Thiohalobacter thiocyanaticus: one gene and its partner. The protein of the gene in region 2 interacts with the protein of the main gene of each other region in a pairwise test. Links are inferred from orthologs where the notes say so. Each region holds a gene or a part of one and is shown on either strand. Other genes may lie near its edges.

Region 1 (3,288 bases), 1.5 Mb from region 2 along the record:
TGCAGCGTCTGGCCGGCCGCGGTCGCCGGAGCGATCGAAGCTGAGCCCCGGAAACGCAGCAGGCCCGCATACGCGGGCCTGCTGGCGTGAGGGAGAACGCAGAGAAGTCAGGCCGAAGGCACCGGCCGCAGATAGGCGGCCGGGGCGGCCGCCGCCTCATCCTCGAAGCTGACCGTCTCCCAGGCCTCGGCATCGGCCAGCAGGGCCCGCAGCAGGCGGTTGTTCAGGGCGTGTCCTGACTTGTGGCCGTGGAAGGCGCCGATCAGGCCGTGGCCGAGCAGGTAGAGGTCACCGACCGCGTCCAGGATCTTGTGCTTGACGAACTCGTCCTCGTAGCGCAGCCCGTCCTCGTTCAGCACCCGGTAGTCGTCCACCACAATGGCGTTGTCCAGACTGCCGCCCAGCGCCAGCCGGCGCTCGCGCAGCTGCTCGATCTCGCGCATGAAACCGAAGGTGCGGGCGCGGCTGACCTCGCGCACGAATGAGGTGGTGGAGAAATCGATCTCCACGCACTGGGCATGGCCGTGGAAGACCGGATGATCGAACTCGATGGTGAACCCCACCTTGAAGCCGTCGAAGGGCTCGAGGCTGGCCCACTTGTCGCCCTCCTCGATCCGCACCGGCCGCTTGATGCGCACAAAGCGCTTGGGCGCGTTCTGCTCCTCGATGCCGGCCGACTGCACCAGGAACACGAAGGGACCCGCGCTGCCGTCCATGATCGGCACCTCGGGCGCGCTCAGATCCACCCAGGCATTGTCGATCCCCAGCCCGGCGAAGGCCGACAGCAGATGTTCGACCGTGGAGATGCGTACCCCGGCGCTGACCAGGGAGGTCGACAGGCGGGTATCGCCGACGTTCTCGGTGCTGGCCCTGATCTCGACCGGCGGCTCCAGATCGGTACGGCGGAACACGATGCCGGTGTCGGGCGCGGCCGGACGCAGGGTGAGGAACACCTTGTCGCCCGTATGCAGGCCCACGCCTGTGGCCCGGATGACGTTCTTGAGGGTACGCTGTCGAATCATGGGCTGTTGTTACCTTAAATAATGCTGTATCACGGCACCTGCGGTGCGAATGGATCGGGCGATGCTAACACAGCCCGTCCCTGGCCGGATCTGACTTTGGTCAAGTCGGCCGGTGCCGCGCCGGACCGAACCGCCGCCGGCATTCCCGCTTCACCAGGGAATCGGGCCGGTTCGGCGCCTTTCACCCGGGGCAGGCCAGCTCCCCCGGACATCATTAAATAAACGGCCGCAACGGACACCCCCGGCTCGAGGAGACGAAGCCAAGGCCGGCGCCATCCGCCGCGGCCCAACCCTCCGGGGTCTTTCGACCCCCGCGTTCGCCTCAGTCGGCCTGACGCCGCAGAAACGCCGGAATATCGAGATATTCCAGATCGTTGTCATAGTTCTGCGCGGCTGAACCGTAGTCGCTGCCGGCGGCCCGCTTGCGGATCACGGTGGGCCGATCCAGCTGCTGGTAGTCGAGTTCGCCGTTGGTCTTCTTTTCCACCAGCTTGACCGTCGCCGGCTCCTCATCCGGCTGCGCGGCCTGGCTCGGCCGGCCCAGGCCGGTGGCCACCACGGTCACCCGCAGTTCATCGTTCATCTCGGGGTCGATCACGGTCCCCACCACCACGGTGGCATTCTCGGAAGCGAACTCCTTGACCGTATTGCCGACCTCCTCGAACTCGCCGATGGACAGATCCATGCCGGCGGTGACATTGACCAGGATACCGGCCGCGCCCAGCAGATTGATGTCCTCCAGCAACGGACTGTTGACCGCCGCTTCGGCGGCCTCGCGGGCGCGGTCCTCGCCGCGGCCGACGCCGGTCCCCATCATGGCCATGCCCATCTCGGACATCACGGTGCGCACGTCGGCGAAATCGACGTTGATCAGACCCGGCCGGGTAATCAGCTCGGCGATGCCCTGCACCGCGCCCAACAGCACGTCATTGGCGGCCTTGAAGGCATCCAGCAGGCTCATGTTCTTGCCCAGCACGGAGAGCAGCTTCTCGTTGGGGATGGTGATGAGCGAGTCCACGTACTGGCCCAGTTCCTCCATGCCCTTGTGCGCGACATCCATGCGCTTGCGGCCCTCGAACGGGAACGGCTTGGTCACCACGGCCACGGTCAGGATGCCCATGTCGCGCGCCACCTGAGCCACGATGGGGGCGGCCCCGGTGCCGGTGCCGCCGCCCATGCCGGCGGTGATGAACAGCATATCCGAGCCTTCGATGGCCTCGGCGATGCGATCGCGGTCCTCCATCGCGGCCTGGCGGCCGACTTCCGGATTGGCGCCGGCGCCCAGCCCCTTGGTGATGCTGGAACCCAGCTGCAGGGTGACCGGCGCCGAGACGTTCTGCAGCGCCTGGGCGTCGGTGTTGGCGCAGATGAAATCCACACCTTCGATGCAGGCCTCGACCATGTGCTGCAGCGCATTGCCGCCGCCGCCGCCGACGCCCATTACCTTGATTACAGCGTTCTGGCTGTATGCATCCATCAGTTCAAACATTGCTCGTCTCCTCGATTACACTTGATGGTTAAGTGACACTTCGCTCCCGGACCGACCGGGAACCCCGTGACTGCGTAACTAGAAATTTCCCTGGAACCAGCTCTTCATCCGGTCCCAGACCCCGCGAAATCCCCGCCCCTGGATGTCCAGGTTGAGATGGGACTGATTCTGATTGCCGAACAGCAGCAGACCCACGCCGGTGGCGTAGATCGGATTGCGCACGACATCCGCCAGGCCGGCGACGTACTGGGGCATACCCAGGCGCACCGGCATGTGGAACACCTCCTCGGCCAGGTCCACCAGGCCTTCCATCTTGGAACTGCCGCCGGTCAGCACGATGCCGGCGGCGACCAGATCCTCGAACCCGCTGCGGCGCAGCTCCGACTGCACCAGGGTGAGCAGTTCCTCGTAGCGCGGCTCGACCACCTCGGCCAGGGTATGGCGCGCCAGCCGCCGCGCCGGCCGGTCACCGACGCTGGGCACCTCGATGGTGTCGTCGGAACTGGCCAGCTGGGTCAGGGCGCAGGCGTATTTGATCTTGATCTCCTCGGCATGCTGAGTCGGCGTGCGCAGGGCCACGGCGATATCGTTCGTCACCTGATCGCCGGCGATGGGGATCACCGAGGTATGCCGGATGGAGCCTTCCGTGAACACGGCCATGTCGGTGGTGCCGCCGCCGACGTCGACCAGACACACGCCCAGCTCCTTCTCGTCCTCGGTCAGCACCGAGTAGCTCGAGGCCAGCTGCTCGAGGATGATGTCGTCGACCTCCAGCCC
Region 2 (3,805 bases):
CCCGCCTGCGCAAGCAGAATCTGGTGGTCAGCACCCGCGGACCCGGCGGCGGCTATTCGCTCAGCCGCGATTCCGACGACATCCCCGTCTCGGCCGTCATCCTGGCGGTGGACGAGAATGTCGATACCACCCGCTGCGGCGGCCTGGCCAACTGCCACAATGATCAGCGCTGTCTGACCCATGAATTGTGGATGGAGTTGAGCAGCCAGATCCGCACCTTCCTTGACCGGATTACCCTGGGCGAGTTGATGCGCAATGGTGGTGTGCTCGAGGTTGCCGAACGCCAGGAACTCGAGGCTCAGCAGCGCCATAACGGCGACATTCCTGTCCATTTCGACCCGATCCGCGCCTGAGCCGACGCGTGGCGCGGTGCGGGCTTGTCTGCGCCACGGAATCCCTGTATACCCCAACCACCTAGCCGGGAAAAGGTACCATGGACATGGGGCTGAAGTGGACGGATTCGCTGGCGATTGCGGCCGCGCTGAACCAGGCGCATCCGGAGGCGGATCCCAAGTATGTGAACTTCGTTGAACTGCGCCAGTGGATACTGGAGCTGTCCGAGTTCGATGACGACCCGGGGCAGGGCGGGGAGAAGGCGCTGGAGGCGATCCAGCTGGCCTGGATCGAGGAGTCGGTCTGATTGCCCGTGACACGGGGATTTGGGTAAACTGTATCCCTTTCCGGTCAAACCCGCGTCACCACGCGGGTTTATGTTATATTATCCAGCGAAAATCAATCCGTTACTTGGAGAATTCGGTTAATGGCGGTGGAACGCACCCTCTCGATCATCAAGCCCGATGCCGTGGCCGGGAATCTGATCGGCAAGATCTACAGCCGGTTCGAGGACCAGGGCCTGCGGATTGTGGCGGCAAAGATGATGCACCTGTCCCGCGAGCAGGCCGGGGCCTTCTACGCGGTCCACAGGGAGCGGCCCTTTTATAATGAACTGGTCGACTTCATGACGTCCGGCCCGGTCATGGTGCAGGTGCTGGAAGGCGAGGATGCCATCAACCGCAACCGCGTGATCATGGGCGCGACCAACCCCGGGGAGGCCGCGCCCGGCACCATCCGTGCCGATTTCGCCGAGACCGTGGACGAGAATGCCGTGCACGGCTCCGACGGTCCGGAGACGGCGAAGACCGAAATCGAGTTTTTCTTCAAATCCGACGAGCTGTGCCCGCGCACACGCTGAAGGAGTGAAATCCGGCCCCGGCGTCTGCTGATGCCGCGGCCGGGCAACGGCATGTCCGACCCGCGCACAACCAATCTGCTGGACCTGGACCGCAGGGGCCTGGAGGGCTTCTTCGCCGCCATGGGCGAGAAGTCCTTCCGCGCCCAGCAGGTGATGAAGTGGATCTACCAGCTCGATGTCGACGACTTCGCCGGCATGTCCAACCTGAGCAAGGCCCTGCGCGAGCGCCTGCACAATGCGGCCCGCATGGAACTGCCGCGGGTGGTCATGGACCGGCTGTCCGCCGACGGCTCGCGCAAGCTGCTGCTGCAGCTGGCTGACGGCAACTGCATCGAGACCGTGTTCATCCCCGAAAAGGAGCGCGGCACCCTGTGCGTCTCCTCGCAGGTGGGCTGCATGCTCAACTGCAGTTTCTGCTCCACCGCCCAGCAGGGGTTCAACCGTAACCTCACCACTGCCGAGATCATCGGCCAGGTGCTGCTGGCCAGCCGCGCCCTGGGCGGCGACGTGCAGTACAAGCGCGCCATCACCAACGTCGTGATGATGGGCATGGGCGAGCCGCTGCTCAATTACGACGCCGTGGTGCGGGCCATGAACATCATGCGTGACGACCTGGCCTTCGGTCTGTCCAAACGCCGTATCACCCTCAGTACCTCCGGTATCGTGCCCGAACTGGATCGGCTCAGGGCCGAGTGCGACGTCAGTCTGGCCGTGTCGCTGCATGCGACCAATGACGAACTGCGCAACGAACTGGTGCCGATCAACCGGAAATACCCCATCGCCGAACTGATGGAGGCCTGTCGGCGCTACGTGGCCGACGAGCCCCGCCGGCGGGTGACCTTCGAGTACGTCATGCTGGCCGGCGTGAACGACTCCGATGCGCACGCCCGTGAGCTGCTGCGGCTGCTGCGTCGGGTGCCGTCCAAGGTCAACCTGATCCCGTTCAATCCGTTCCCGAATACCGCGTATGTGAGCAGCGATCCGCAGCGCATCCTGGAATTCCAGAACATCCTCATCAACGGCGGCATCGTCACCGTCACCCGCAAGACCCGCGGCGATGACATCGCCGCCGCCTGCGGCCAGCTGGCCGGGGAGTTCCGCGACCGCACCCGCCGTCGCGAGCGGCAACTCGAGGTGGCGGTGCAGGAGGTCCGTGGATGAGGCACGGGCTGTTCACGCTGCTGTTGGTCACCCTGCTGGCAGGCGGCTGTGCCGGAACCGGCGTCAGGGACAACGAGGACCGGAGTGCTGCCCAGTACAACGTGGAGCTCGGGCTGCAGTACATGCAGGAGGGCATGAACCAGGTCGCGATGGAGAAATTCCAGAAGGCGCTGCGCCAGGACCCGGAGCTTGCAACGGCGCACAATGCCATTGCCGTGCTCTACGAGTCGCTGGGCCAGATCGACCAGGCCGATCATCACTTCCAGCGTGCTGTGCGGCTTGACCGGAATGACTCGCGCGCCCACAACAATTACGGCGCCTTCCTGTGCCGCCAGGATCGCTGGGAGGATGCCGAGCCGCATTTCGTGGCGGCGGCTTCCGATCCGCTCTACGAGGCACCGGAGCTGGTCTATGCCAACGCCGGTATCTGCGCCCACCAGGCGGGTGATCTGCAGAAGGCTGAACTCTACCTGCGCAAGGCGCTGGAAGCCGAACCCGAATATCCCATTGCGCTGCGCCGCATGGCCCAGCTCAGTCTGGAACAGGGGCAGTACCTGAAGGTGCGGGCCTATCTGCAGCGCTATCAGGCCGTGGCCCGCCACACGCCACAGACCCTGTTGCTGGGGGTCCGGGCCGAGGAACAGCTCGGCGACAGAAACGCCGAAGCCAGCTACCGTCTGCTGCTCAGGAACAATTTCCCGGACTCCCCCCAGGCCAGGGAACTGTTCGGCGAGCCCTGACAACGATATGACCGATACGCCGGAACACACAGACCCGGAGCCGGGCGCTCCGACCGCCGCTGCCACAGGGGCGGGGTCGCGCCTGCGCGAGGCGCGTGAACGCAAGGGCATCAGCCCGGCCGAGGTGGCCGCCCAGCTGCACCTGCACGAACACATCATTGTGGCGCTGGAACAGGACGATCACGAGCGTCTCCCCGCGCCCATCTATGTTCGCGGCTACGTCCGCGCCTACGCCCGCCTGCTGGGGCTGGACGAGGAGGAACTGCTGGCCCTGTACCAGCCGGCCGAATCCCCCGAGTTGCGTACGGTCGGCATGCCGCCGCCGGCGCAGCGGGCGCTGGTGAAGCCCCGTCTGCCCTGGCGCACCCTCGGCCTGCTGCTGGTGCTGGCCGTGCTCGGCGGCCTGGCCCTGGTCACACTGCCCGGCCTGTGGGAACGCTTCAGCGGCGACGACACGGATACAGTCCTGGGGACCGATGCCCCGTCACTGCCCGGCGCGCTGCCGGACGCCTCCGAAACGCAGGCGGAGGCGGGCGTTGACGGCGATGCGGCGATTCGTCTGCCGACGCTGACCACCCCGCTGCCGGAACCCGCCCCGCAACCCGTACCGGAATCCGCCCCGGAATCCGCCCCGGAATCCTCCCCCGAGCCGGCGGCGGCGCCGTCCATGCCGGAATTGCCGCTGCCCGAGGTATCACCGCCCGAAGCAGAG

The links.
Region 1: the proteins of rlmN (region 2) and ftsZ interact in binary tests that used the Escherichia coli proteins (3 or more experiments, as listed by UniProt). The link is inferred for Thiohalobacter thiocyanaticus from one-to-one orthologs.

Annotation. Positions count from the first base shown.
Region 1 is NZ_AP018052.1:2,819,928-2,823,215, forward strand. What follows is about bases 429-3,288. They hold ftsZ (cell division protein FtsZ), read right to left. Parts: upstream 2,512-3,288; coding sequence 1,345-2,511; downstream 429-1,344. Other genes in these bases: lpxC (UDP-3-O-acyl-N-acetylglucosamine deacetylase), read right to left, coding at 429-1,022; ftsA (cell division protein FtsA), read right to left, coding at 2,590-3,288. Outside these bases: CFK21_RS12980 (DUF721 domain-containing protein), read left to right, coding at 1-44; more of lpxC, read right to left, coding at 108-428. UniProt on the Escherichia coli protein: Essential cell division protein that forms a contractile ring structure (Z ring) at the future cell division site. The regulation of the ring assembly controls the timing and the location of cell division.
Region 2 is NZ_AP018052.1:1,293,917-1,297,721, forward strand. The notes cover bases 350-3,298. They hold rlmN (23S rRNA (adenine(2503)-C(2))-methyltransferase RlmN), read left to right. Parts: upstream 350-1,243; coding sequence 1,244-2,353; downstream 2,354-3,298. Other genes in these bases: CFK21_RS06035 (Fe-S cluster assembly transcription factor), read left to right, coding at 350-353; iscX (Fe-S cluster assembly protein IscX), read left to right, coding at 440-640; ndk (nucleoside-diphosphate kinase), read left to right, coding at 761-1,192; pilW (type IV pilus biogenesis/stability protein PilW), read left to right, coding at 2,350-3,093; CFK21_RS06060 (helix-turn-helix domain-containing protein), read left to right, coding at 3,101-3,298. In the rest of the region: more of CFK21_RS06035, read left to right, coding at 1-349; more of CFK21_RS06060, read left to right, coding at 3,299-3,805.